Regions from separate parts of the Streptomyces endophyticus genome, predicted to be linked through region 1. Evidence: riboswitches for the same ligand, from Rfam matches in the RefSeq annotation. Region 1 holds a riboswitch; each other region holds the start of a gene.
What was found. A riboswitch is a leader RNA that binds a small molecule or an ion and turns the genes downstream of it on or off. The one in region 1 is predicted to bind cyclic di-AMP.
Positions count from the first base shown of each region.

Region 2: it holds a riboswitch for cyclic di-AMP, as region 1 does, so the genes downstream of both, OKJ99_RS04250 (C40 family peptidase) here and OKJ99_RS27665 (M23 family metallopeptidase) in region 1, are expected to answer to the same signal.
Region 3: it holds a riboswitch for cyclic di-AMP, as region 1 does, so the genes downstream of both, OKJ99_RS19405 (M23 family metallopeptidase) here and OKJ99_RS27665 (M23 family metallopeptidase) in region 1, are expected to answer to the same signal.

Region 1 is NZ_JAOZYC010000145.1:14,719-24,212, reverse strand. Features, by position in the region: gene OKJ99_RS27680 (alginate lyase family protein) at 1-353, shown strand, start outside; tRNA gene OKJ99_RS27675 (tRNA-Met) at 416-489, shown strand; gene OKJ99_RS27670 (PP2C family protein-serine/threonine phosphatase) at 678-1,796, shown strand; cyclic di-AMP (ydaO/yuaA leader) riboswitch at 2,040-2,175, shown strand; gene OKJ99_RS27665 (M23 family metallopeptidase) at 2,187-3,239, shown strand; gene OKJ99_RS27660 (aldo/keto reductase) at 3,365-4,321, shown strand; gene OKJ99_RS27655 (PrsW family intramembrane metalloprotease) at 4,315-5,664, opposite strand; gene trmB (tRNA (guanosine(46)-N7)-methyltransferase TrmB) at 5,737-6,504, opposite strand; gene lhgO (L-2-hydroxyglutarate oxidase) at 6,651-7,883, opposite strand; gene OKJ99_RS27640 (MFS transporter) at 7,944-9,365, opposite strand.
Region 2 is NZ_JAOZYC010000015.1:4,100-13,593, reverse strand. Features, by position in the region: gene OKJ99_RS04280 (response regulator transcription factor) at 1-539, shown strand, start outside; gene OKJ99_RS04275 (cupin domain-containing protein) at 541-1,071, opposite strand; gene OKJ99_RS04270 (LysE family translocator) at 1,184-1,831, shown strand; gene OKJ99_RS04265 (class I SAM-dependent DNA methyltransferase) at 1,840-2,619, shown strand; gene OKJ99_RS04260 (C40 family peptidase) at 2,638-3,678, opposite strand; gene OKJ99_RS04255 (hypothetical protein) at 3,982-4,335, shown strand; gene OKJ99_RS04250 (C40 family peptidase) at 4,420-5,619, opposite strand; cyclic di-AMP (ydaO/yuaA leader) riboswitch at 5,628-5,779, opposite strand; gene pcrA (DNA helicase PcrA) at 5,966-8,443, shown strand; gene OKJ99_RS04240 (M23 family metallopeptidase) at 8,480-9,494, opposite strand, start outside.
Region 3 is NZ_JAOZYC010000122.1:193,129-202,622, forward strand. Features, by position in the region: gene OKJ99_RS19395 (TetR/AcrR family transcriptional regulator) at 1-589, shown strand, start outside; gene OKJ99_RS19400 (SGNH/GDSL hydrolase family protein) at 632-1,459, opposite strand; gene OKJ99_RS19405 (M23 family metallopeptidase) at 1,632-2,414, opposite strand; cyclic di-AMP (ydaO/yuaA leader) riboswitch at 2,418-2,588, opposite strand; gene OKJ99_RS19410 (tyrosine-protein phosphatase) at 2,972-3,769, shown strand; gene OKJ99_RS19415 (ABC transporter permease) at 3,950-6,466, opposite strand; gene OKJ99_RS19420 (ABC transporter ATP-binding protein) at 6,463-7,293, opposite strand; gene OKJ99_RS19425 (DUF6126 family protein) at 7,419-7,622, opposite strand; gene OKJ99_RS19430 (helix-turn-helix domain-containing protein) at 7,615-8,268, opposite strand; gene OKJ99_RS19435 (aspartate aminotransferase family protein) at 8,352-9,494, opposite strand, start outside.

The sequences.
Region 1 (9,494 bases):
AGGAGACCTGCCGCAACTTCAAGCACGCCAGCTACTCCCTCGCCGCCACCTCCCACATGGCGGAGACCGCCTGGCACCAGGGCGTCGACCTGTACGGGGAGGCCAAGGACCGGCTCGCCGCCGCGCTCGAACTGCACTCCAAGTACCAGCTGGGCACCAAGGCCCCGACCTGGCTGTGCGGCGGGAAGGTGCAGCGGGACATGGGGCCCGACACGGAGGTGGGCCTCCAGCACCTTCAGGGGCGGCTGAAGATGGACCTCCCGCAGACCGAGAAGCTCACCAGGAAGCAGCGGCCGGAGGGGACGGACGACCTGTTCGTGGCGTGGGAGACCCTCACACACGCCGCCGCGTGAACGGTCACGCGAAGCGATTCGCGTTCACTCCCCCTGATGGCGTAGTGTTGTGAACACAACGGCGCGGGGTGGAGCAGCTCGGTAGCTCGCTGGGCTCATAACCCAGAGGTCGCAGGTTCAAATCCTGTCCCCGCTACTGAAGGCCGAGGCCGGAATCTCATCGAGATTCCGGCCTCGGTTTTTTTGTGCCGGGGTGCCGCGATGCGGCTGTGTCGCCCGTCACGTTCCCCACTCGTACGGCCCACTCCTGCTCGCCTCCGCGCCCTCGTGCAGGAACTCTTGGTGAGACGCCGGAAGCTGGCAGGGAACGGCAGGAGACGAGTGGTGGGGCAGCGAGAAGGAGGCAGCGGCGGGAGACGGGGGCGGCACGGCTCCGAAGGCGTGCGCACACGGCTCTTCCTGCGGCTGCTGCCCCTGCTGCTCATCATCGGCGGCGCGGTCTACGAGTACGTCACCCCCAGCGGCTTCCCGGGCGCCCCCCTGTTCAGCGCGGCGCCGCTGGTGGCCGCCCCGTTCTTCTCGCTCGGCGCGACGATCCTGGCCGGCGCGGCGTCGATCGGTGCGATCACGGTCGTGCACCTGCGCTTCACGGAGAACCTCGACTCCGTGTTCGTCACCGAGATCGTCACGGTGGCCACCGTCTGCCTCCTGGCCTGTGTGCTCAACCGGATCGTGTACCGCGGGTACGAGCAGCTGGCCTCGGCCCGTGAGATCGCGCAGGCCGCGCAGTTGGCGGTGCTGCCCGAGCCGGCCCGGCGGCTCGGCGGCTTCGTGATCGCGGCGCGCTACGAGGCGGCGCAGGCGGACGCGTTCATCGGCGGCGATCTGTACGCGGTCCAGGACACCCCGCACGGCATCCGGATCATCGTCGGCGACGTGCGCGGCAAGGGCATGGGCGCGGTCGCCGCGGTGGCCGTCGTCATCGGCGCGTTCCGGGAGGCCGCGGAGCAGGAGGGCACCCTTGAGGCGGTCGCCCAGCGCCTGGAGCGGGCCCTGGCCCGCGAGGGCACCCGGCGCAGCGGCATCGACGACTTCGAGGGCTTCACCACCGCGGTGCTCGCCGAGATCCCGCACGGCGTCGAGCTCGTCCGTGTCCTCAACCGCGGTCACCCCAGCCCCCTGCTGCTGCTCGGCGACGGCACCGTACGCCCACTGGACCCGTGCCAGGCGGCGCTGCCGCTCGGCATGAGCGAACTCGGCAGCTGGCCCGACCGGGCCGTCGAGGCGGCGTTCCCATCGGCAGCGACGCTGCTGCTCTACACCGACGGGCTCTCCGAGGCGCGCGACCCGAGCGGCCGCTTCTACGATCCGGCGGCCCGGCTCTCCGGGAGGGTCTTCCCGGGGCCCGAGGAACTCCTCGCGGCGCTCGCGGCGGAGGTGCGCGCGCACACCGGCGACGGGACGAAGGACGACATGGCGCTGCTCGCCGTGCGCCGGGGCTGAGTTCCTTGATCGTTGTTACCAGAGGTAGTCGAACGGCGTCGCTCCGCATAACAATTGACGCACCATCAGTTGGGTGGACGTTTGCGATGCCCGGTCAACTCGCCCGGATTCACACGCTCTTGTCATGGTAAGTCCTGGCCAGAGTCGTGAACGATTAGTGGGAAGCGCTTGGAATTACTGTCTGCTGTCTATTAACGTTCGATAACGCAGCGCGGTCGTCCCAGCCGTCACAAGAGATGGCTCCGTGCGCACACGCTTAATCCCGCAAGGGAACCGGGGAACCATCAACTTGGGGTGAATCGGACATCTTTGGTGTCCGTAGGAGACCTTCCTGCTCCGAACCCGTCAGCTAACCCGGTAGGCGAGAAGGAAGGAAAGGAGAGCGCCCCCGTGGCGTCGAACCGGCCTGCCCCCGACTTCTTCTACGGCCCTGAAGGTGACTTCGGCGTCGAGCAGGAGACCTGGGAGGAGTGGAATCCCACCGAGGAGTCCGTCTCTCCCGTCCGCGGCAGGCATCGCGTAGCCCGCCGCCGTGGTGGATTCGCGCGCAGCTCCACTGTTCTCGGCGTCGGCGTGGTCGCCGCCGTCGGTGCGGGCGGCATCGCCACCGCACAGGGCGGCAAGCCGCCGGTCCACATCTCCATGCCCGACCTGTCGGCGGTCAAGGACTCGCTGCCCGCGGCCAAGTCGCTGCCGGGCGTGGGCTCGCTGATATCCGACGACTCGGACTCCGATTCCGACTCCGGCGCCACGGCCTCCCCGCTGAGCGGCGCCGGTATCACTCAGGCCGAGGCCGCCGACGGGCAGACCGGCGCCGGCGAGGCGCTGCGGGCCCGCATCATGCAGCAGGCCGAGACGCAGCAGGACGCGGCCGACGCCACCGCGAAGCAGGCCGCCGAGGAGGCCGCTGCCAAGCAGGCGGCCGAAGAGGCCGCCGCCAAGCAGGACGCGGCCAAGGCCAAGGCCCTCGCCGAGAAGAAGAAGGCCGAGGCGGAGGCCCGTCGCAAGGCCGAGGCCGAGCGCCTCGCCAAGCTGGCCGCCAGCTTCAAGCTCCCGGTCGCCTCGTACACGCTCTCCGGCACCTTCGGTCAGCCCGGCTCCATGTGGTCCTCCGGGTACCACACGGGCCTCGACTTCGCGGCCTCCACCGGTACGCCGATCCGCGCGATACACGGCGGCACGGTCACGGAGGCCGGCTGGGCGGGCGCGTACGGCTACCGCACGGTGCTCACCCTCGACGACGGCACCGAGCTGTGGTTCTGCCACCAGTCCTCGCTCAATGTCAGCGCGGGCCAGAAGGTCAGCACCGGCGATGTCATCGGCCGCGTGGGCGCCACGGGCAATGTGACCGGGCCGCACCTCCACCTGGAGGTCCACCCCGACGGGCAGTCCACCGGGGTCGACCCGGCGACCTGGCTGCGCGGCAAGGGCCTCACCCCGTGAGTCAGTGAACTCCGGCGGTCCTGGCGCTCACCCCCCGACGCCAGGGCTGCCGGTTCGCCCCTTCTTGGGGCGATTTCCAGTGTGATCGCGGAATAGCGCATTCCGTACGGGCGTTGAGGCACGGCATGACTTCCTCCTCTCGTTCTCTGCGCAAGCTCGGCACCTCCGACCTCGAGGTCTTCCCGCTGTCCCTGGGTGGCAACGTGTTCGGCTGGACCGCCGACGAAGCCACGTCCTTCGAGGTGCTCGACGCGTACGTCGCCGCGGGCGGCAACTTCATCGACACCGCCGATGTGTACTCGGCGTGGGTGGACGGCAACCGGGGCGGTGAGTCGGAGACCGTCATCGGCAAGTGGCTCGCCTCGCGCGGCCGCCGCGACGACGTCGTCATCGCCACCAAGGGCAGCCAGCACCCCGAGTTCCAGGGCCTGTCCGCGGCCAACATCAGGGCCGCGGCCGACGCGTCCCTGAAGCGCCTGGGCACCGACCACATCGACCTGTACTACACGCACTACGACAAGCCCGAGGTGCCGGTCGAGGAGATCATCGGCGCCCTCGACGAGCTGGTGAAGGCGGGCAAGGTACGGCACATCGCCGCGTCGAACATCTCCGCGCAGCGCCTCCAGGACTCCCTCGACTTCTCCGACCGCGAGGGCCTCGCCCGTTACGTCGCGCTCCAGCCGCACTACAACCTCGTCTCGCGCGACACGTACGAGGGCGAACTGCAGGACGTCGCCGCGCGCGCGGGCCTCGGGGCCGTGCCCTACTACGCGCTCGCCTCCGGCTTCCTGACCGGCAAGTACCGGCCGGGCGTCACGGTCGACAGCGCGCGGGCCGCCGGTGCGGGCAAGCACCTGGAGACCGAGCGCGGCCGGAACGTCCTGACCGCCCTCGACGAGATCGCGCAGGCGCACGGGGCCGAGATCGCCACGGTCGCCCTCGCCTGGCTCGCCGCGCAGCCCACGGTGACGGCGCCGATCGCGTCCGCGCGGACCGTCGAGCAGCTCCCGGCGCTGCTCGCGGTGGCGGACGTGGAGCTGACGCAGGCGGAGCTCGACCGGCTCACGGCGGCTTCTCAGTAGCGGTACGGGTTGTAGCGGTACGGCTCGTTGTCGTAGGTGTACGCGAGGCCCGGCGCCGGTGGGCCCGCGTACACCACCGGGGGCAGCCACATCGGCGCCGCGATCTGGGAGCCGTACGCGAGCGCCGGGCGCGCGTAGTCGCGCCGCGCCCACAACGCCTCCAACAGCTCCCGCTCCCGTACGGCGAAGTCCGCGCCGGCCCTGCCCCTGCGGCCGCGGTGGCGCAGCAGCGCGAGGGACGTCGCGCAGTCCTCGTACTCGGCGACCGCCTTCGCGGCCGCCCGGCCGCCGTAGTGCGTGGCGAAGTCGCGGGCCAGGCGCCGCGCCTTGAGCGAGCCGAGCGCGAACGGATCCGGCGGGGCGAGCCAGCCCGCGGCTATGTAGGCGGGCAGCTCCTGGCGGATGGTGCGCAGCTCGCGCTGGCGCACGTACACCGAGAGCCAGGTGAGCACGCCGAACACCGGCACCATGAACGCGGCGTACACCGCGAAGAAGCCGTACTCGCCGAACGAGGACGAGCCGTTCCAGAACGCGTGCATGCCCATCGCGGCGAGCAGCCCGGCGAGCGGGAGCAGCATCTTGCGCAGTCGGCCGCGGCCCGGCGCCATGGCGGCGGCGATGCCGAAGCCGATGCCGGTGAGCACCGTGAACAGCGGGTGCGCGAACGGGGACATCACGACGCGCACGAAGAAGGTGGCGGCGGTGACCGAGGTCAGTCCCGCGCCTGTGCCGGAGAGCTGGTCGGTGCCGAAGGCGTTGCCGAGATAGAGGATGTTCTCGGTGAACGCGAAGCCGGTGGCGGTGACCCCGGCGATGACGACGCCGTCGACGATTCCGGTGAAGTCCCGTCTGCGGAACAGGAAGACGAGCAGCACGGCCGCCGCCTTCGCGGACTCCTCGACGATCGGCGCTATGACGGTGGCGCCGAGGGTGTCGGCGCTTGCGGGGTCGGCGGTCGCGGTCTCTATCCAGCGGGTCGCGAAGCTGTTGGCGACGATCGCAATCAGCGCCGCCGCACACGCCCCCCAGGCGAAGGAGAAGATCAGGTTCCGCCAGGGGCCCGGCTGTACGCGGTCCAGCCAGCGGAACGCGGATATGAGGAGAGGAACGGGCAGCACGGCGAGCCCGAGCCCGACCAGGAAGCCCTCCGTGCCGGTCTGCTCGCGGACGAGGGCGAGGATCACGAACCCGGAGATCGCGAGCAGCGTCGCCAGCGCGGTGGCCCGCACACCCTTCCGCTCCCACCAGCGCGGATGCCGAACCGCACCGTGCGGGACCGCGCCGCTCGGGTGTGCGCCGAGGACGTCGTCCTGCTGGTGCGGATAGACGGGATACGAGGCCACCAATTGACCCTAACGAGGGACGCGGCCCGCCGCGACGGGGCCGCGAGGATCCGGCCTTGGCCCGCCCCGGACCTACCGGCGCCGGAACAGCAGGTCGTGGACCACGTGGCTCTTGTCCAGGCCCTTGCCCTCGAAACGGGTGAGCGGGCGGAACTCGGGTCGGGGCGCGTAGCCGCCGCCTTCGATCGTGTTCTCGTAGTCGGGGTGGGAGGTGAGGACTTCGAGCATCTGCTCGGCGTAGTCCTCCCAGTCGGTCGCGCAGTGCACGAGCGCGCCCGGCTTGAGCGGTCCTGCCACCAGCGACAGGAATTCGGCCTGGATCAGTCGCCGCTTGTTGTGGCGCTTCTTGGGCCAGGGGTCGGGGAAGTAGACGCGCAGCCCGTCGAGGCAGTCGTCGGGGAGCATGTCGCGCAGCAGCACGATCGCGTCGCCGTTCGCCACCCGTACGTTGTCGATCCCCGCGCGCTCCGCCAGGTTCAGCAGATTGCCCTGGCCCGGCGTGTGCACGTCGACGGCGAGGATGCCGGTCGTCGGGTCGTCCTGTGCCATCTGCGCCGTGGCCTCGCCCATGCCGAAGCCGATCTCCAGGACGACGCGCTCGACGCCGGGGAACAGCTCCGCCAGGTCGAGCCTCCGCTGCCCGTCGATGTCCAGGCCCCACGCGGGCCACAGCCGCTGCAGGGCATCGGCCTGCGCGTCGGTGACCCGGCCGCGGCGGGGCTGGAAGCTGCGGATGCGCTGCTCGTAGTGCGACTGCGCGGGGTCGGGCCGGGGCCCGTCGGGGAACCGCGGCTCGTTGGGGCGGGCGGTGGACGCGGGGGTTTCAGACGACTCAGACACAGTGGCACCAATTTTACGGGCAACCCAAGCCCCGCCGGCGTTTGAGGCGCGGGGTCCGGGGCGGAGCCCCGATCTTTTCCAGCCCCTGCGGCGATTGAGCAGCGGGGTCCGGGGCGGAGCCCCGAGACGTCAACCCCGTCGCGGCCTCACAGCAACGCGAGGACCCGCCGCGCAATCTCCCGCCCAATCGGCAGCGACGCCGTCGCCGCAGGCGAAGGCGCGTTCAACACGTGAACCGCCCGCGCCCCCTCCCGTATCAAGAAGTCATCCACAAGCGTCCCGTCCCGCAACACCGCCTGCGCCCGCACCCCCGCCGCCACCGGCACCATGTCCTCCGCGGTGACTCCGGGCACGAGCCTGCGCACGGCCTTCGTGAACGCCGACTTCGACAGGGACCGGTGGACCTCCCCCGCCCCGTACCGCCAGTGCCGCCGCGCCATCCGCCACGACCCCGGCCAGGCCAAGGTCCCGCCCACCTCGCGAGGCCGTACGGTCCCCCACCCGTAGCCCTCCCGCGCGAGGGCCGGCACCGCGTTGGGCCCCACGTGCACGCCGCCGTCGATCCCTCGCGTCAGATGGACCCCGAGGAACGGGAACGCCGGATCCGGCACGGGGTAGACGAGCCCGCGCACCAGGTCCGGGCGCCCGAGCTCGAAGTACTCGCCCCGGAACGGCACGATGCGCATCTCCGGGTCGTCCCCGGTCAGCCGCGCCACCTCGTCGCAGCGCAGCCCCGCGCAGTTGACGAGCACGCGCCCGCGCACCACGTCGCCGGCTCTTGTCCGCACGGCGACGCCCCGGTCCGCGCGCCGGTCGACCTGCACGACGTCCGCCCCGTACCGGATCTCGGCCCCGGACGCCTCGGCGAACAGCTCGGCGACCGCGCGGTAGTCGACGATCCCCGTCGACCCCACGTGGATCGCGGCGAGGCCGCGCACCTCCGGCTCGTACTCCTGGATCTGCGCGGGGCCGAGCTCGCGCACCGGAATCCCGTTCTCCCTGCCGCGCTGTACGAGGGCGTGCAGGCGGGGCAGCTCCTCCCGCTCCGTGGCGACGATCAGCTTTCCGGTGACCTCGTGCGCGATCCCGTACTCCGCACAGAACTTGACCATCTCGGCGGCGCCGCGCACCGCGAACCGCGCCTTGAGCGAGCCGGGCCGGTAGTAGATCCCGCTGTGGATGACCCCGCTGTTCCGCCCCGTCTGGTGCAGGGCCGGGCCCTCCTCCTTTTCGAGGACGACGACGCGGGTCCCCGGCGCCGCCCGCGACACGGCATACGCGGTGGAGAGTCCGACGATCCCCCCGCCGACCACCAGCACGTCCCCGTCATACGCAGCCGCCCCCACGGGCCTCACCTCCACTCCCGACACACCCAGCATCTTGCCCGACCCCACTGACAATTCATGCGGGCAGGCCCGGGCCCATGAGGACCACGCGGTCTACGCCGGTGCCATCAGCAACGGCCGGGCCCGCTCCCGCAGCTCCACCACCCGCGGCTCGTCCCCGTACGGCTCCAGGCGGTGCAGCAGATCCTTCACGTACTCGGTGGTCCGCGCGGACGAGATCCGACCGGCGACCTCCAGCGCCCGGGTCCCCTGCTCGCACGCGGCGTCCAGGTTCCCCGACTCCAGCTCGGCCACCGCCGACACCACGAGACGCAGCCCGTGCGAGCGCACGAACTCCTCCGTGGGCTTCGACAGCGCCTGCTCCGTGAAGCGCCGCACCTGACGGGGCGCCTTCAGATCGCGGTAGCACTCGGCCGCGTCCGCCGCGAACCGGTCGTACGAGTAGAAGCCGAGCCACGAAGGATCGGTGTCGCCGTCGCGGGCCCGCTCGAGCCACCCCTCGGCGGCCCGCAGCGCGGCCCCGGCCGCGGGCCCGTCACCGGTGCGCGCGTGCGCGCGTGCCTCGATGAGCCGGAAGAAGCTCATGGTCCGGGCCGTCGCGAGTCCCCGGTTGCGCTCGATGGCGGCCTGCGCGAGGTCGACGCCCTCGTCACCGAAGCCGCGGTAGGTGGCCTGCAGCGACATGGAGGCGAGCACGTAACCGCCGAGCGGTACGTCCGCCGCCGCGCGCGCGAGCCTGAGCGCCTGGATGTAGTACCGCTGCGCGGCCTCCTGCTGCCCGGTGTCGAACGCCATCCACCCGGCCAGGCGCGTCAGTTCGGCCGCGGCCCCGAACAGCGAGCGCCCCACTTCGTCCGAGTACGCGCCGAGCAGCAGTGGCGCCGCCTCCACCCGCAGGCACTCCGGCACCATCGACGAACGCCAGTCGCCACCCCCGTACTTGGAGTCCCAGCGCCGCGCGTCCTCGGCGGCCTCGCGCAGCTTCTGTACGTCGGTGTGGCCGACCTTCTGAGGTGCCCCGTCCTCCACGTGGTGTGCCTCCCGGGCCACCGAGGAGTCGGCCGGGGTTATCAGCCACCGGGACGCGGGCGTCGCGTACGCGCTCACCGCGAACGAACCGGCCAGCGACTGCCAGATCCCGCCGCTGCCCGCCCGTCGGCCGGCGAGGTCGAGCCGGTACAGCTCCGTCGCCGACTTCACCGCCGCCCGTACGTCGCGCGGGAAGGCCAGACCCACTTCGGGCGCGGGATCCGCGTCGGCCAGGCCGATCTCGTGCAGTGGCACGGGCCGGCCGAGCTTCTGGCCGATCGCGGCGGCGATGAGGTGCGGGGCGGCGCCCTGCGGCACCATGCCCTTCGACACCCAGCGGGCCACCGACGTCTTGTCGTAGCGCAGCGTCAATCCTCGTTGCGCACCAAGGTCGTTGACGCGGCGGGCGAGGCCTGCGTTGCTGATTCCCGCGAGGGCGAGGACGGCTCCGAGCTTTTCGTTCGGCCCGCGTTGCTCCCTGGACATGAGCCACCCCTCGACACAGACGGCTGCCGCGCCGGGCACCACACCGACTGTTTCGGCCTGGCATAACCGCGCGGCATTCGTACACACAGCGTAGTTCGCCGCATCCCAAGCGTTAAGGGTCGGCATTCC
Region 2 (9,494 bases), on a different contig from region 1:
AGGCGGTCACGGTGATCACGGCGACGCGGCCCGAGGTGGTCCTCCTCGACGTGCACCTCCCCGGCGGCGGAGGCGTCGAAGTACTGCGCCGCAGCGCCCAGATGATGTCGGACGCGGAGAACCCGGTGCGCTTCCTCGCGCTGTCGGTCTCGGACGCGGCGGAGGACGTGATCGGCGTGATCCGTGGCGGCGCCCGCGGCTACGTCACGAAGACGATCACCGGTACGGACCTCGTCGACTCCATCTTCCGGGTCCAGGAGGGCGACGCGGTGTTCTCGCCCCGCCTCGCCGGTTTCGTCCTCGACGCCTTCGCCTCGACGGACGCGCCCCCGGTGGACGAGGACCTGGACCGTCTTACGCAGCGCGAGCGCGAGGTCCTGCGCCTCATCGCCCGCGGCTACGCGTACAAGGAGATCGCGAAGCAGCTCTTCATCTCGGTGAAGACGGTCGAGTCGCACGTCTCGGCGGTGCTGCGCAAGCTCCAGCTCTCCAACCGCCACGAGCTGACGCGGTGGGCGACGGCGCGGCGGCTGGTGTGAGTCAGGGCCGGCGGCCCGGCACGAGCGGCGTCAACTGCTCGATGTCGTAACGGAGCCGGAGCGCCGCGATGCCGTCGGCGGGCGGTGGCCCGTCTCCCGATGCGAGCAGCTCGCCCATCTCCGCCAGGTACTCCTCGTGTCCGGCCGGGGCGACGAGGAACAGGAGTCGGGCCGGGGCCGGTCCCGGGTTGCCGAAGGCGTGCGGGCACCCGGCAGGCACGTACATGGCGCTGCCGGGCCCGCCCCGCAGGGTCTTGCGGCCGTCCCGGGACTCCCAGGTCCGCCAGTCTCCGGGGGTGCGCTCCAGCGGCTCGAACGCGAGCAGGTCGAGCTCGCCCTCCAGCACGTAGAAGACCTCCTCGGCCTCCCGGTGCAGATGTGCCCCCACGTCGAAACCCATCGGCACTTCGGCCTCGAACATGGACCACCGTGGCGTGTGCTCGGCGCCGACCTTGAGCGTCATCCCCGCTGTCTCGATCCGTCGGCCGGCGCCGGGGGAGAGCAGAAGTCCGTCGGTCATTCCGTCGGTCATGAGGGGCAGCGTGCGGGGGCGGGGGAGGGTTGGCAATGCGCTGAGGTGCGTAGATTCGGCGGAGCCGTTATCCAGGTGCGTTCTTGGCCGCGCATGTGGCTCCATGGATCCCATGATGTCCACCGACCGCCTCCTCGCCTTCGCGGCGATGTCCCTGCTGCTGATCGTCATCCCAGGGCCGAGCGTGATCTTCGTCGTCGGCCGCGCCCTCGCCCAGGGCCGCCGCGCCGCGCTGATGACGGTCGTGGGCAACACGCTCGGGGCGTATGTCCTCGTGATCGCCGTGGCCCTCGGGATCGGCTCGCTCGTCGAGCGCTCGGTGGCGATCTTCATGACGCTGAAGCTGGTGGGCGCGGCGTATTTGATCTACCTGGGCGTCAAGGCGATCCGCCAACGGCGTTCGCTGCGCGCGGTGTTCGAGGAGGAGCGGGGCGAAGCGGGCCGCGGCAGCACGCTGCGCACCCTCTGGGAGGGCTTCGCGGTGGGCGTGGCCAACCCCAAGACGATCGTCTTCTTCGCGGCCGTGCTGCCCCAGTTCGTCGACCGGGAGGCGGGACACACCGTGCTCCAAATGCTGCTCCTGGGCCTGGTGTTCAACGTGATCGCGATCGCCTCGGACAGCCTCTGGGGCCTCGCCGCATCCACGGCCCGCGCCTGGTTCGCCCGCTCCCCTCGCCGCCTCGCGGCGGTCGGCGGCGCGGGCGGACTCGCGATGGTGGGCCTCGGCGTGACGGTGGCGGCCACGGGACGGGCGGAGTGAGCCACGAGATGACGGACGACAACCACGACAGCCACGACAACGGCGACAACCGCGACGGCTACTTCGGCACTCGGATCGCCGCGGACTACGACCGCTCGTCCGCCGACATGTTCACCCCGGAAATCCTCGACCCGACCATCGACCTCCTCGCCGAACTCGCGGGCGAGGGCCCCGCGCTGGAGTTCGCCATCGGCACCGGCCGGGTCGCCCTGCCGCTCGCCGCGCGCGGCGTCGACGTGCACGGCATCGACCTCTCGCGGGCGATGGTGGACCGGCTGCGGGCCAAGCCGGGCGGCGCAGGGGTCCCGGTCACGATCGGCGACTTCGCCACGGCCACCGCGGCCCGCACCGACTTCACCCTCGCCTACCTCGTCTTCAACACCATCGGCAATCTGACCACGCAGGACGCCCAGGTCGACTGCTTCCGCAACGCGGCCGCCCATCTCGCCCCCGGCGGCCGCTTCGTCATCGAGGTCGGCGTGCCGGACCTGCGGCGGCTGCCGTACGGGCAGGACGCCGTGCCGTTCGAGGTGAGCGACACGCGCTGGGCCTTCGACCGCTACGACGTGGCGACACAGGCCATGAGCTCCAACTACGTGGACGTGGACCCGAAGACGGGCAGGGCCTCGTACTGGACCATCCCGTTCCGCTACGTCTGGCCCGCCGAACTCGACCTGATGGCGCGCATCGCAGGCCTGCGGCCGACGGCGCGGTGGGACGGGTGGACCAAGAAGCCCTTCACCAGCGAGAGCCGGGGGCACGTGTCGGTGTGGGAGAAGCCCGCGTAGCGCCTCTTGAACGGCGGCTCACGCCACCCGCGTGGCCCCCGCGAACGGCATCTCGTCGATCGGGGCCACCCGTACCGGTGCGCTCGGGTTCGGGGCGTGGATCATCTTGCCGCCTCCGATGTAGAGGCCCACGTGGCTGATGGACGAGTAGAAGAAGACCAGGTCGCCGGGTTGGAGCTGGGACTTCGGGATGCGGGGTCCCGCGTCGATCTGGGAGTACGTCGTGCGGGGGAGTGAGACCCCGGCCGCCTTGTACGCGGCCTGCGTCAGGCCCGAGCAGTCGAAGGCGGAGGGGCCGGTGGCGCCCCATACGTAGGGACTGCCCAGAGCGCCGTACGCGAAGGAGATCGCGGCCTTGGCGCGGGCGTTGGGGGCCTGGGAGAGGTCGGCGCGTTCCGTCGAGCGTGAGGCGTGCCCGCTCTGCGCGGGGGCGGGGGTGCGCTCTTCAGGGGTGAGGCGGTCGAGGAGGCGGCGGGCCTCCGAGAGTTTTCGCTTCACCTTCTTCTTGTTGTCCTGCAGCTCGGCCTTCTTGGCGCGGAGTTCGGAGAGCGTGTCGTCGGCGTCGCCGCGCAGCTGGTCGATCTCGCGGAGTTCGCCCCGTACGTGGGTGACCGCGGCGGCCTGCCGGGCGCCGGCGCGCTCCGTGAGGGCAGCCTTGTCGAGGTAGGTGTCGGGGGAGGAGGAGAGGAGCAGCTGGACCGACGGGTCCACGCCTCCCGTGCGGTACTGGGAGGCGGCCACCGAACCCAGTTTCTGGCGCTGGGAGTTGAGGGATTCGGTGCGCCGGGACGCCTCGTCCTGGAGGGCGTCCACCTTCTTCTGCGCCCCGTCCGCCTTCTCCTTCGCCCCGTTGTACTTCTGGGTGGCGACCTCCGCCTCCTGGTACAGCTTGTCGACCTTGGCCCGCACTTGGGCCGGGCTGAGCTCGGGCTCCGCGTGCGCCGCCCCGCCGTCGAGGGCGGTGACGGTGGCCGCGGACGCGAGGGCGAGGGCGGCCGCGGTACGGACCGTCCCGCCGCTGAGCGAACGCGGTCGGGGCTTGCGGTGCGCTGCCGGCACAAGGTCCTCCTTTGGACGGCCGCCCGAAACGCACGACCCCCGGTCGCGCGTCCGGCGGCGGCCCGCACAGGGGGAGCGGGCCGCCGCCGGACCTTTCTCGGCGGTGGTGTCCGACTGCCGCCCCTGGCCCGGGCGGCGGTGGGGAGCCGGTCACCTGAGAAAGGACGCTAAACCTCTGCGTAACGGGTTGGCGCCGGATTGTTCGTAACTGGCCTGTTTGTTACGGGTGGTGGCGGAGAGTGATAACAGAGTGGCAAAGGGGCGCCCGTAGTGGGCCATGGGCGTCCGGTTAGGCTCCGAGCCATGGACGTACTCATCCACCTCTTCGTCGGCCTGCACGTCATCGGCATCGCCTCGCTGCTCGGCGGCTTCCTCACGCAGATGTCGGCGATGAAGGAGGGCGCGGCCCGCTTCAACAAGGCGATGCTGCACGGCGCCCTGACCATGCTGGTGACCGGTGTCGCCCTGGTCGGCCTCAATCAGGCCGACGGCAGCACCGTGAACAACATCAAGATCGGCGTGAAGCTCGCGCTCCTGATCGTGATCCTCGGCATCGTCTACGTGAAGCGGGACGAGGAGAAGGCGGAGAAGGGCCTCTTCATCACCGTCGGCGCGCTCACCGTCGTCAACATCTTCATCGCGGTGCTCTGGACCTGAGAATCCGGTCTCCCGGCCCGGAGTGGGGCCCGCTCAGAAAAATGTCGCAGTCAGACGTATAACTGCGACATTTTTCTGCGCACATCAGGCCGGCCGCACCACGCTGTGGATCGACGACGTGCCGTCGTAGTAGATCGACTCCTCGCGCACGACCGCGCCCGGCTTCGGCGCGTGGACCATCATGCCGTCGCCCATGTAGAGGCCCACGTGGCTGATGTCGTCGTAGAAGAACACCAGGTCACCGGGTTGGATATCGGAGAGCGGCACCGTCTTGCCGATCTCGACCTGGTCCCAGGTCGTCCGGGGCAGCGAGATCCCCGCGGACTTCCACGCCGCCTGCGTCAGACCCGAGCAGTCGTACGAGTCCGGGCCCGTGGCGCCCCACACGTACGGCTTGCCCTCCTGTGACTTGGCGAACGCGAGCGCCTGCGCGGCCTTCGTGGCGTACGAGGCGTCCGACGAGCCGGAGGAGGACCCCGAGGAACCGGAAGAGGAACCGGAGGACGAGCCGGAGGCCTCCTCCTGCTGGCGCGCCTTTTCGGCCGCCTCCCGCTTCGCCGCCTCCGCCGCCTTCTGCTTGGCGGCCAGCTCCGCGGCCTTCTTGCGGGCCGCCGCCTCCTTGGCCTTCTGGATCGCGGCGAGCCGCTCCTTCTCCTCGGCGGTCAGCTCGGCCAGCAGCTTGCGCGCGTCGGAGAGCTTCGTCTGGACGGTCTCCTTCGACGACCTCAGCTCGGTCTGCGACTCGGTGAGGTCCTGGAGGCTCGACTGCGCCTCGGTGCGCTTCTTCGCGGTCTCGCGCGCCTGTGACTGATAGTCGTCGACCGACTTCTTCTGCTCGTCGGTGAGCCGGCTCATCAGCTGGCGCTGCGAGAAGTAGTCCTCCGGATCGTCCGCGAGGAACATGGTCGCGGTGTCGCTGACAGCGCCCGAGCGGTACTGCTCGGCGGCGTACCTGCCGAGCTTCTGGCGGGCCGTGTTCATCTCGTCGGTGCGCTGCGCGACATCGTCGAGGAGCTTGTCGACCTGCTGCTTCTTGGAGTCGGTCTGCTCCTTCACCCCGTTGTACTTCTGGGTGGCGACCTCGGCCTGCCGGTACAGGGTGTCGACCTTCTGCTGGACCTCTTCGAGGCGCGGCTTCGACGACGGCTGCGCGGGCGCGGCCTGTGCCGTCTGCGAGAGCAGTGCCACGGAGGTGAGGGCGGCGGTCGTGATGCCGACCGCGGGGGTCGTGCGAAGGCCGCCGGTCATCCGGGAACGGCTGCGGGGCTTGCGGTGCGACGCCAAGGCAGGCGACTCCTTCCGTCGTCCGCCTACCGGGTTAGCTGTCGGGTTCGGGCGTGGTACGCGGAAGGCTGCCCTACGGTCGGCTGACCGATTCACCCCAAGGTCGGTTGGGTCCCCGGTTCCCTGCCTTACGGCGTACGGAACTCAGCGGGGGCTTCCCGTTCGCCGCGACATTCGCGGGCGGGGGGACGGGCTGCCCGGCTGCACCGTAGCCAACTCGTGTGGCTGCTGTGAAGGTTGATGTTCGATATGCCCGATACATTTTCGTGATCTGCCCTCTGGAGGGTCCTCGGAGTTCCGAAGGCAGCCACGGGTTGTCAGTGGGGCCGCCTAGACTCGTAGAGCGATGAGCAGCCTCTTTGACGACAGCTTCCTGACCGGCCTCCAGAACAGCGCGGAGGAACCCCCGCCGCCGCCCCCGGACCCCGAGCACGACGACGGGGCCCCGGAGCCGATGCCGGACGACTTGTTCGGCGGGAAGCTCGGCGCGCCCGAAGGCAGGGACACGCACTACCGGGACGGCGCCCCGCGCCCGGTCCTCGACTCGGCCTCCCTCCTGGAGGGGCTGAACGAGAACCAGCAGGCGGCCGTCGTGCACGGCGGCTCCCCGCTGCTCATCGTCGCGGGCGCCGGATCCGGCAAGACCCGCGTCCTCACGCACCGCATCGCGTACCTGCTCGCCGAGCGCGGCGTGCACCCCGGCCAGATCCTCGCGATCACGTTCACGAACAAGGCCGCGGGCGAGATGAAGGAGCGCGTCGAGGACCTGGTGGGCCCGCGCGCCAACGCGATGTGGGTCTCCACCTTCCACAGCGCGTGCGTGCGCATCCTGCGCCGGGAGAGCAAGAAGCTCGGCTTCACGTCCTCCTTCTCGATCTACGACGCCGCCGACAGCAAGCGGCTCATGGCGCTCGTCTGCCGCGACCTGGACCTGGACCCGAAGAAGTTCCCCCCGAAGTCCTTCAGCGCCAAGATCAGCAATCTCAAGAACGAGCTGATCGACGAGGAGGACTTCGCGGCGACCGCGGCCGACGGCTTCGAGAAGACCCTCGCCCAGGCCTACGCGATGTACCAGGGACGTCTGCGCGAGGCGAACGCGCTGGACTTCGACGACCTGATCATGACGACGGTGAACCTGCTGCGCGCGTTCCCGGACGTCGCCGAGCACTACCGCCGCCGCTTCCGCCACGTCATGGTCGACGAGTACCAGGACACGAACCACGCGCAGTACGCGCTGGTGCGCGAGCTGGTCGGCCCCACTGACGGCGAGGACGCGGACCCGGCCGAGCTGTGCGTCGTGGGTGACGCGGACCAGTCGATCTACGCGTTCCGTGGCGCCACGATCCGTAACATCCTGCAGTTCGAAGAGGACTACACGAACGCGACGACGATCATGCTGGAGCAGAACTACCGCTCCACGCAGACGATCCTCAGCGCGGCGAACGCGGTGATCGAGCGCAACGAGTCGCGCCGCCCCAAGAACCTGTGGACCAACGAGGGGCCCGGCGCCCAGATCACCGGCTACGTCGCGGACACCGAGCACGACGAGGCACAGTTCATCGCCGACGAGATCGACCGGCTCACGGACGCGGGCGACGCGCTGGCGGGCGACGTCGCCGTCTTCTACCGGACGAACGCGCAGTCCCGTGTCTTCGAAGAGATCTTCATCAGGACCGGCCTGCCCTACAAGGTCGTCGGCGGCGTCCGCTTCTACGAGCGCAAGGAGGTCAGGGACGTCCTGGCCTACCTGCGCGTGCTCTCCAACCCCGAGGACTCGGTGCCGCTGCGCCGCATCCTCAACGTGCCCAAGCGCGGCATCGGCGACCGCGCCGAAGCGATGATCGACGCGCTCTCCCAGCGCGAGAAGATCTCCTTCCCGCAGGCGCTGCGCCGCGTCGACGAGGCGTACGGGATGGCGGCCCGTTCGGCGAACGCCGTGAAGCGGTTCAACACGCTGATGGAGGACCTGCGCACGGTCGTGGAGTCGGGCGCGGGCCCGGCCACGGTCCTCGAGGCCATCCTGGAGCGCACCGGATACCTCGCCGAACTGCAGGCCTCCACCGACCCGCAGGACGAGACCCGGATCGAGAACCTTCAGGAACTCGCCGCCGTGGCCCTGGAGTTCGAGCAGGAGGCGGGCGAAGAGGGCGAGACCGAGACCGGCGGCGGTGGGCTCTCCGACTTCCTGGAGCGCGTCGCCCTCGTCGCCGACTCGGACCAGATCCCCGACGAGGACGACGACGGGAGCGGAGTCATCACGCTGATGACGCTGCACACCGCCAAGGGCCTGGAGTTCCCGGTCGTCTTCCTGACCGGCCTCGAGGACGGCGTCTTCCCGCACATGCGCTCCCTCGGCCAGGCCAAGGAGCTGGAGGAAGAGCGCCGCCTCGCGTACGTGGGCATCACACGCGCGCGACAGCGCCTCTATCTGACGCGCGCCTCCATGCGCAGCGCCTGGGGCCAGCCCTCGTACAACCCGCCCTCCCGGTTCCTGGAGGAGATCCCGGCCGGCCACCTGGACTGGAAGCGCACGGGCCCGTCAACGCCGGCGGCCTCGACCAAGAGCATCGGTGGCGGCATCGCGGCCTCCCTGTCGTCCTCGCGCTCCCGCACGGGTACGACGCCGGCCTTCGCCACGAGCCGGGCGAACTCCAAGCCGGTGGTGGCCCTCTCCGTCGGTGACCGCGTCACGCACGACCAGTTCGGGCTCGGCACGGTCGTGGGCGTGTCGGGCACGGGCGACAAGTCGGAGGCGTCGATCGACTTCGGCGACCCGAAGCCGAAGCGCCTGCTGCTGCGGTACGCGCCGGTCGAGAAGTTGTAGTCGCGCTGTAGCCGCTCGGGGGAGGGCTTGGGCGGCTCAGTTCGGGTTGATGCCGTGGCTGCGCAGCCACGGCAGCGGGTCGATCGCCGCGCTGCCGCCGGGCCGCACCTCGAAGTGGAGGTGCGGGCCTGTCGAGTTGCCGGAGTTCCCGGACCGCGCGATCACGTCACCGGCCTTCACGGGACCGCTCATCACGGTGTGCGAGGACAGGTGGCAGTACCAGGTCTCCGTGCCGTCCTTGGCGGTGACGATGGCCATGTTCCCGTACGCGCTGTTCCACTGCGTCTTCACGGTGCCGTCCGTCGCGGCCATCACCGGAGTCCCGTACGAGACGGGGAAGTCGATGCCGGAGTGCTGGGACATCCAGTTGACGCCGGCCTGCCCGAAGAAGGCGCTCAGCCCGTGCTGCTTCACCGGCAGCACGAACTTGGGCCGGGCCGCCTCCTTGCGCGCGGCCTCCTCGGCGGCCTGCTTCCGCGCCGCCTCCTGCTTGGCCTTGAGGTCGATCCGCTCCTGCGTGCGGCTCGCCCGGTCGGCGAAGTCGCCCGCGTCGGCGGACAGGTCCTTCAGCTGCGAGTCCAGCTTGTTGTTGGCGACGGCCGGCTTCACGGCCTGCGCGTCCGAAGCGGCCGCGGCCTGCGTCTCCTTGCCGTCGTCCTCGCCACCGCCGCCGACGCTCGCCGCGGCGATCCCGGCGACGCCGACCACACAGACCGACGGCACGACGACGGTGATGAGCGCGGACCGCTTGGCCGGCGGACGGCGGCGTCCCGCTCGGCCACGGGAGACGTTCTTCCCGGCCCTGCGTGACGTGGGCTGCGGGGCCGCGGGGGCGGGTTCGGTGGCGGAGTCGAGGACGGGCCCGTGCGCGTGGTCGGCTTCGGGGGCCGGCTCCGCGACCGGCTCGGGCTCGGGCTCGGCCGCGATCCCGGTCCCGGTCCCGTGCTCCGCGGTATCGACGGCGTCGGCGGCGTTCCACTGCGTGGCGTCGTACGCGCCCGTGTCGTACGCGGTCGTACCGAAGACCGGGGCCTGGAAGGTGTGGGTGAAA
Region 3 (9,494 bases), on a different contig from region 1:
GGCCGCCATCGAACAGATCGAGGCGCGCGGGGTGGCCGCCGTGCGCATCGCCGACGTGGCGTCGGCGCTCGGCGTGAGCAATGCGCTGGTGCTGTACCACTTCTCGACGAAGGAGAAGCTCGTCGCGGCCGCGTTCGCGCACGCCGCCGAGAGCGACCTGGCCCATCTGCGTGGACTGCTCGGCCGCCGCACGACGGCCCTGAAGCGGCTGCGTGCCGCGGTGCGCTGGTACGCGCCGACGGGGCAGGCCAAGGGGTGGCGGCTGTGGATCGAGGGCTGGGCGGCGGCGCTGCGCGAGCCCGCGCTGCGGGAGGTCACGCGGGACCTCGACCGGCAGTGGAAGGCGGCGCTCGCGGAGGTGATCGCCGAGGGCGTGGCGGCGGGCGAGTTCACCTGCCCCGACCCGATGGGGGCGGCGCTGCGGCTCACGGCGCTGCTGGACGGGCTCGCCGTGCAGCTGACGGCGTACAGCGACGGGCGCGCCAGGCCGGCCGCGGTGTCGCGGGCCCGTATGCAGGAGTGGGTGGATGAGGCGCTCGCCCGCGAACTGGGGCTCGAGCGCGCCGAGTTGACCGGAACGGGGCGCTGACGGAAGGCCGTCAGCGCCGCCGTACCGCCGAGGATCACCGCGTCAGGACGCCGCCTCCAGGTGCGCCTTCACCGCGTGCGGGTCCACGAAGCCCTTCGCCTGCACCCGGTCGCCGGAGGACTCGCCGCGAAGGCGGCGCCCGATCCACGGCACCAGGAACTCCCGCGCCCAGTGGATGTCGTCGCGCCGCACCTCGAACGTGCCACGCGGCGGCAGCAGCGGCCAGGCCTGCTCGGGGTCGGCCGGCACGTCGATGCCCAGCGCCTGGCCGGCGCGCAGCGCCACCCGCGTGTGCCCCTCGGGCGAGAGGTGGAGGCGGTCCTCGTCCCAGGCCCTGCGGTCCTGGATGGACCTGAGGGACCACAGGTCGAGCATCAGGCACCCGTGGCGGTCGGCGATCGCCCGCACATGCATGTTGTACGTGGCGATCTTGCCGCGCAGGTGCTTGAGCACGGCCACGTCCCGGGTGTCGAAGCCGGTGGCCACCATGACGGTGCCGGCCGCGTCGGCGAGCTTGACGACGGCCTTCTCGAAGCGTTCGGCCACGTCGTCCGGGTCGGTGCCGGGGCGGATGATGTCGTTGCCGCCGGCGACCAGGGTCACCAGGTCGGGGGCGAGCTCGACCGCCTTGGGGACCTGGTCCGCGACGACCTGGTCGAGCAGCTTGCCGCGCACGGCCAGGTTCGCGTACCTGAAGGTGTCCTCGGGGACACGGTCGTCCAGGAGGACGGCGAGCCGGTCGGCCCAGCCCGCGAACTTTCCGTCGGGGCCGGGGTCGCCGACTCCTTCGGTGAAGCTGTCTCCCACGGCCGCGTAGGACCGGATCGCGCCGTTGAGTGAATCCGTGAGTGCTCTCGATTCGTGTGCCACCCACGTAGTTTCGCTCGCGAAAAGTGACCTACGCCATCGTAGGTAGGGGTTGACGCCTGGTGAGATACCCCACTCGCGATCTCGGGAATAACTGGGGGAACGCGATTCGGCGCCCGGAGGGATTCCCTCCGGGCGCCGAATGGAGCGGGTCGACGAGCCGCTACGACACGTCTCAGGCGTTCACGCCGTGCTCGCTCAGGTAGGCGATCGGGTCGACATCCGAGCCGTAGTCGGCGGTCGTGCGGACCTCGAAGTGCAGGTGCGGGCCGGTGACGTTGCCGGTCGCGCCGGACTTGGCGATCTCCTGGCCGGCCGTCACGGTGTCGCCCTGGGCGACGCCGATCGAGGACAGGTGGCCGTACTGGGAGAAGTGGCCGTCGGCGTGCTCGATGACGACCTCGTTGCCGTACGCGCCGCCCGAGCCGGTCGAGACGACGGTGCCCTCGGCGATGGACTTCACGGAGGTGCCGGTCGGGATCGAGAAGTCGGCACCGGTGTGGCTGCCGCTGGACCACATGGATCCGGAGTTGCCGTAGTCCGTGCCCTTGGCGCCGTCGACCGGCGCCGCGTAGTCGCCGGAGGCGGTCGTCTTGGCGCTCGCCTGCGCGGTGGCGGCCGCGGCCTCGGAGCCGGAGTCGCTGTCGGCCGCGCCGCCGACGGCGAGCTTGACGCCGATCTTGAGGTGGTCCGCGTTGGAGCCGACGGCGTCCTTGTTGTCCTCGTACAGCTTCTTCCAGCCGCCGCCGACGTCCTGCGCCTTGGCGATCTTCGAGAGCGTGTCACCGGCCTTGACGGTGTACGTCGTGGTGTCGGCGGTAGCGCCGGACGTCGCGGCCTGCGCGCCGGAGGCGCCCATCAGCGGCAGCGCGAGCGCGGCTCCACCGGCGGAGGCGACGGCGGCGACACGGGCGATGCGCTGGGAGGTCGAAAGACGGTGCTTTCCCTTTGCGGGCATGCTGATTTTCCTCTCCGTCGCCTACGAGGTGAGCTGTCGGGTTCGGGCTGGAGATGCCCGGCCGCGCCCGGGGTGCGGGCACGGCTTCACCCCTAGCCACTTCGGGAAATCCCTCCGCGGCGTACTGCGTGTGGGTCCCCCGCTCCTGCCGTGACGGGTAGTCGAAAGGAATCCGGGCGGCGGCAGGACTAGGCGTTCCGACCGGATTGATTGGTGACCGTAGGCGAACGGCAATGGCGGCGACAAACCCCGAATTCATCTACGGGGGCAATTCCTTGGGTTTCTGAGGCTTCCCTGTGTAACCCTGCGTCGACATTCTTCGCTTTACCAACGCCATACTTTCGGGGATTACTGGGGAGGCAATCCGGGCCGCCCGGCACGCAGCGTCACGAACATGAAGCCGGTCACGCACACGCCCACAAGCCCCTCCGATTCATGCACAGTTGACACAGAACGGTGCGAATCGGACAGATGGTTGCCTGTGGAACCGATGTCGTATCGTCAGGAGCGCGCCCGCCGGCGACCCAACGCCGGTGCACCGATTGGGAGGAGCCCCTGTGACGCAGCACGCACCGTCCACCGAGCCCGAGCTGACCGGAGTGCGCAACTTCCGGGACGTCGGCGGCCTGCCCACCGTGGACGGCCGGCGCGTGCGCCAGGGCGTACTGTTCCGCAGCGGTCACCTAGCCCACGCCACGGCCGAGGACTCGACCTTCCTCTCCTCCCTCGGCCTGCACACGGTCTTCGACTTCCGCAACTCCGCGGACCAGAAGCTGGAAGGCGCGGACGTCGAACTGCCTGGCGTGCGCAACCTGAACCTGCCGCTCAACGACCCCGCCGACGGCGCCGAATTCTGGACCATGGTCCGCGACGGCAACATCGACCAGCTGCGCCAGATCCTCTCCGAGGGCCGCGCGGCGAACCGGCTCGTCGACTCCTACCGCACCATGATCAAGGAGCGCACCGCCGAGCACAGCCGCGTGCTGCACTCCCTCGCCGAGGACAGCCTCCCCGCGCTGATGCACTGCGCGGCGGGCAAGGACCGCGCGGGTCTGTCGATCGCGGTGACGCTGCTCGCGGTGGGCGTGGAGCGCGACGCCATCGAGGCGGACTACCTCAAGTCCAACGAGAAGCACCGCCGCTACAACGTGCGCCGCACCGCCACCGCGAAGGACGCCTACTCCCCCGAGATCATGGAGCTGCTCAGCCCGCTCTTCGACGCCCGCATCGAGTACCTCAACGCGGGCCTCGAGACCATCGACGAGCACTGGGGCAGCACGGACCGCTACCTCGAAGAGGGCCTGAAGGTCACCGCGGCGACGCGCGAGCGACTGCGCGAGCGCCTCCTCGACTAGGGCCCTTCTGACGGATCTTGCCGGAGTCGCGGGGTCTGGCACGCGCCTGCACCGCCCATTGACGCCGTCCGCGTCCAGCCTGACCCGTCAGAAGGGCCCTAGCGTCCGCCCGAGCGCTTCCTCGGCCGAGGCCCGGCAGCACCTGACGCCCGGCAGCACCGCCTCGGCCGAGGCCCGACGTCACCCCTCTCTGTCGCGAAGTGCCGCGCGGGCAGGGAGGGTTACGGCGAGCAGGCCGAGGCACACCGCGCCTGCCGCGAACGTGCCGTACACCAGCGGGGGTATGTACGGGGACTCCCCCGTCATGCCGCGCATCATCGGGGTCAGCGTGATCAGCGCGATGGTCGTGCCCAGCGCCAGCCCCGCCGCCGACACCAGCAGACTCTCCCAGCGCAGCATCCGCAGCACCTGGCGGCGCGTGGAGCCGACCAGGCGGAGCACGGTCAGTTCGCGACGTCGGTCCAGGACCGTCATCACCAGGGTGTTGACCGCGGCGACGGCGGCGAAGCCGCCCAGGACCGCGGCCATCATGTAGTTGGACCAGGCGCCCAGTTCACTGTCCACGCTCTGCGCGACGGCGTAGCCCGAGGCGTCGGTGACCTTGCCGAGTGCGGTGAGCGGCTCGGCGTCGCCGCCGCGCACCAGCAGCGTGCCGTCGAAGCCCGATGTGACGTGGCCGGCCAGGGACGCCCGGTCCATGGTCACCGCCGCCAGACCGAGGCCCCGGCCGTAGACCGCGGCGACCTCCGGACGGGCCTTCGTGCCGTCGGGGAGGTGGAGCGGCAGCTTGTCGCCCACCTTCACCTTCGCCGCCGTGGCGAGGGTCTTGTCGATGGCGATGCGGCCCGCGCCCACGCGGTCCAGGCTGCCGCCGCGCACATCCAGATCCTGCACCTTGGCGAGCTCGGCCCCGGAGCCCGAGATGCCCTGGGTCGCGGTTGCCTGCAACGAGGTCTCGCCACCGGAGTCGACCGGTACGAGCACCTGCGTGTCGAGCAGGCTCACGGCCGCCCTCACGCCGGGAGCGCGGGCGGCCCGGTCGGCGGCGCCCGCGGGCAGGCCTGCCGGGTCGGTGACGACGTGGTCCGCCGTGATGCCCTCGCGCAGCTGGTCCGCGGAGACCTTGCTCTCGCTCGTGTGCATGAAGACCAGCGTCGAGGCGAAGGCCATCGCCAGCACGATCGGCGTGATCGCGGAGGCCAACCGACGGGAGTTCGTCCGGGAGTTGGCGGCCGCCAGCGAGGCCGAGGCGCCGCCCCCGCGCAGCAGCAGGCCGAAGAGCGCCGCGCACAGCCGGGCCACCAGCGGGCCGAGCAGGGCGACGGCCAGCATGAAGAGCATCACGACGCCGAGCGAGGCGTTCGCCGCGTCGGCACCGCCCGTGGAGGCCGCGACACCGGCGAGCGCCGAGCCGCCGCCCAGGGCCGCGAGACCGAGCACGGTCCGGATGACACCCGGTCGCAGCCGCTCCACGGAGGCCTCGGCGAGCGCCTGACCCGGCTTGATCTTCGCGGGCCTGCGCCCGGCGATCCAGCCGGCGCCGAGCGCCGTGAGCAGCCCGGTCCCGACGGCGGCGACCAGCGGGATCCACGAGACGTGCAGCTCGACCGCCTGCGGGACGGCCCCACGGTCCTTCAGCTGCCCGAACCACCAGTGCGCAAGCCCGATGCCCGGCAGGCACCCGAGCACCCCGGCGAGCGGCGCGACGAGCAGCGCCTCGGCGGCGACCGCCCGGCGGATCTGCCGCGGGGTGGCGCCGACGGCACGCAGCAGCGCGAACTCGCGCGTGCGCTGGCCGACCGAGAGGGCGACGGTGCCTGCCGCGGTGAACACGGCCACCAAAGTGGCGATCCCGCCGAAGGAGCCGCCGAGCGCGGTGAGCGTCTCCTTGGCGTACGCCAGGCCGTGGTCCTCGACCTCGCCGCGGTCGTCGCCGGTGAGCACCTGCGCGCCGGAGCCGGTGAGCGCCTTATCGACGGCGGTGGCGAGGGCACCGGTGTCGGCGCCGTCCTTGGCCAGTACGGCGATGGCGTCGGCCTTGCCGGGGTGCCCGGACAGCGCGGGGGCCTCGGTGTCGGCGAACCAGGCCGTGGCCCCGCCGCCGGTCGCTGTGCCTGCCGTCGCGGTGTCCCCGGACCCGGCCCTGGCCAGACCGGACACCCGGAACTCCGCCTGTCCCGCCGCCGTTTCGAGTACGACGGTGTCGCCGACGCCGGCCTTCGCGGTGCGGGCCGCTGCGGCGTCGAGTGCTACCTCGCCCGTGCGCGGCGCGGCGCCCGCGGACAGCGCGGAGCCGGTGAAGGCGTGCGAGCCCCAGCCGTGACCGGTGAGCGCGCCGCTCCCCTGCCGCACGGGGAAGGTGAAGTCGGCCACCGCGGCCTCGGCGCCCGGCGCATGGGCCGCCTTCGCCGCGAGCCCCACGTCCACGCGCGCGGTGTCCGGGAGCGGGTACTTGCTTTCCTCGGGGCCGTCGATGGTGTCGGCGACGACCCGCGCGGACTGGTCGGCCGCCGCCACGACCGGCGCCTTCGCGTACCGCTCCGCCGGAACCGAGGCGCGTACGCCCGTCTCCAGCAGCGTGCCGCAGGCCGCGACGATCAGGGCCGACATCAGCAGCGCGACGAAGGTGCCCACGAACGAGGCAGGTTTGAAGCGGACGGCCGCCCGCGCGAGGCCGTTCGGGGCGAGGCTCCTCATGCCACCGCCCCCGCCATCGTGCCCGGGTGGGCGGTACGGGCGGTGAGCGTCGCCATCCGCGCCGCGATCCGCTCCGCCGAACCGCGCTCCAGGCTGTCGGCGAAGGCGCCGTCGGCGAGGAACAGCACACGGTCGGCCCAGGCGGCCGCGACCGGGTCGTGGGTGACCATGACGACGGTGGCGCCGAGGGTGTCCACCGCGTTGCGGAGCAGGCCGAGGACCTCGGCGGCGGTGCCGGTGTCGAGGGCACCGGTGGGCTCGTCGGCGAACACCACGTCGGGGCTCGTGACCAGGGCGCGGGCGACGGCCACACGCTGCTGCTGGCCACCGGAGAGCTCGCCGGGCCGGCGCCGCGCCTTGTCGGCGAGCCCGACCTGCGCGAGCATCGCGGCCGCCCGGCGGCGGTCCTGGCGGCGCCCGGCCAGACGCATGGGCAGCAGGACGTTCTGCTCCACGGTCAGCGACGGCAGCAGGTTGAACGCCTGGAACACGAAGCCGAGGCGGCTGCGGCGCAGCTCGGTGAGGCTGTTCTCGCTCATTCCGGTGATCTCCGTGCCACCGAGGCGCACGGATCCCGCCGACGGCCGGTCGAGCCCGGCGGCGCACTGCAGGAAGGTGGACTTGCCGGACCCGGAGGGCCCCATCACGGCCGTGAACGTGCCGCGCGGCAGCGCGAGGTCGACGCCCGCGAGGGCGTGCACCGCGCCGGCCCCGCGTCCGTACTGCCGCCGCACACCGCGCAGTTCCACCGCGAGACCCGGCGTCCCGGCCGGCTCCTCCGGCCGGTTGTCCTCCGTCGTCCGCCGCTTGCCCCTGCGTAGCCTCATCGCCCTGTCCCGCCCTCTCGTACTCTTCCGCGTTCTGACGGAGAGGAGTGTGCGAGGACGACCGGGCGCCTGGCGTCATACCCGGGAGCCAAAGTGGAGGTGCTACTGCAGTAGGGGGTGCCGCCTCACTGGTTCCCGCCCAACGTGAAGAGCAAATAGATGAACCCCGCCAGCGCGTGTCCCGCGAAGACGTACACGAGGACCCGGATCAGGATGCCGCGCGGGAGCTTGTCCTCTATGTCGCGGCGGGCCGGGGCCGGGCTCGAACCGGTCGCACCGGTCCCACTGGCCCCACCGGTCGCACCAGTCGTGTCGGCCGTGTCAGCCATGGCGGGTCTCCTTTACCGGTCCGGCCGACGGGCCGAGGCACAGCGCGGCCGTCGGGCTCTGCAGCAGGGTGTGGACGAACAGGAAGTCGACGCCGCCCCGGTCGAGGGCGGCGATGCGGTGCGGGGTGAGCGAGTCGAAGTGGGAGCTGTCGCCGGGGTCGAGCCGGTAGGACGTGTCCCCGAGCCGCAGCCGCAGGCGGCCCGACAGGACGTACAGCCACTCCTCCCCCGGGTGCACGCGTACGACATCGCCCTGGGACCCGTACGGCGCGTGGACCTGCAACGCCTGCATGCCGCGCCCGGGCGAACCGGCCTGCCGGTACGTCCAGCCCCCGGCCTCGGTGGCCTCCATCGTGCCGCCGCGCACGACCGCGTCCCGGTCGGCGGGGGTCTCGCCGAGGAGTTCGGATACGGTCGTACCGTAGATACGGGCGAGTGAGAGCAGCATCGGGAGCGAGGGCTGACGCTGCCCGGTCTCCAGGCGGGAGAGGTGCGCCGGGGACAGGCCGGCGGATCCGGCGGCGGCCTCCAGGGTGAGGGCGGCGCGGCGGCGCAGTTCGCGGAGCTGGGGCGCGACGGCGGGAAGTTCCGGGGATTCCGGGACCTCCGCACCGTCCGCCTCGTCCGGCGAGAGGGCAGGGCTCATGCTGTCGATTCAGCCAGAGCCATGCCCCTCCGGCAACTTTCTTGCCTCAGAGGCAAAAGCCACCGACTTGAGCCAGGGCGCCCTCAGCGGTTCGCCACCGCCTGCTTGATCAGCGTCTTGCTGAAGTCCCACATCAGTCCGCCGCCACTGTGCGCGTCGTCCATGACAGCCGTGAACGCCTCGACGAACCGCTCGACGTCGGCTTCGTTCACCACGAGCGGCGGGATCAGTTTGATGACTTCGAGGTGGTCACCGGAGACCTGCGTCAGGATCCGGTGCTTCTGGAGCAGCGGCACCACGACCATCTGCGCGAACAGGCCCTTGCGTGCGGCCTGCAGCATCGCCCAACGGCTGCGCAGCTTGAGGGACTTGGGGCGGCCGAACTCGATGCCGACCATCAGGCCGCGGCCGCGTACGTCGCTCAACAGCTCGTAGCGGTCGATGAGTTCGGTGAGTTTCGACGTGAGCAGCTCGCCCATCGCCCGCGCGTTCGCGACCGTCTCCTCGTCCTCCATGACCGACAGGACGGCGAGGCCCGCCGCCATCGCCTGCGCGTTGGAGCCGAAGCTCGCCGAGTGGACGAGGACCCGGTCCATGGACGAGTAGACCTTCTTGAAGATCCAGTCCTTGCCGAGCGTCGCGCCGACCGGCACATATCCGCCCGACAGCGCCTTCGCGACGCACACCAGGTCCGGTTCGACGCCCTCCTCGTGCTGGTAGGCGTAGAAGTCGCCGGTGCGGCCGAGTCCCGTCTGCACCTCGTCGGCGATCAGCAGCGCCTTGTGCCCCCGCAGCAGCTCCTGCGCGGCCCGCAGATAGCCGGGCGGCGCCTCGTACACGCCCTTGCCCTGGATCGGTTCGACGATGAGCCCGGCGACGTCGCCCTTCTTCAACTCCCGTGCCAGCGCGTCGAGATCGCCGAGCGGGACCGGGGTGTCGGGCAGCAGCGGCGCGAAGCCGTCGCGGAAGCCGTCCTCACCGTTCACCGACAGCGCTCCGGTCGTCAGGCCGTGGAAGGCGTGTGCGCAGTACAGGATCCGCGGCTTGCCGGTCGCGTAGCGCGCGAACTTCAGCGCCGTCTCCACCGCCTCCGTACCGCTGTTGCCGAAGAACACCCGGTCCAGGTGCGGGCTGTGGGTGAGCAGCTTCTCGGCGAGCAGCCCCGGCAGCGGCTGGCAGTCGAACCGGGTGAGGTCCGCGAGCGAGGCATCCAACACATCGTGCAG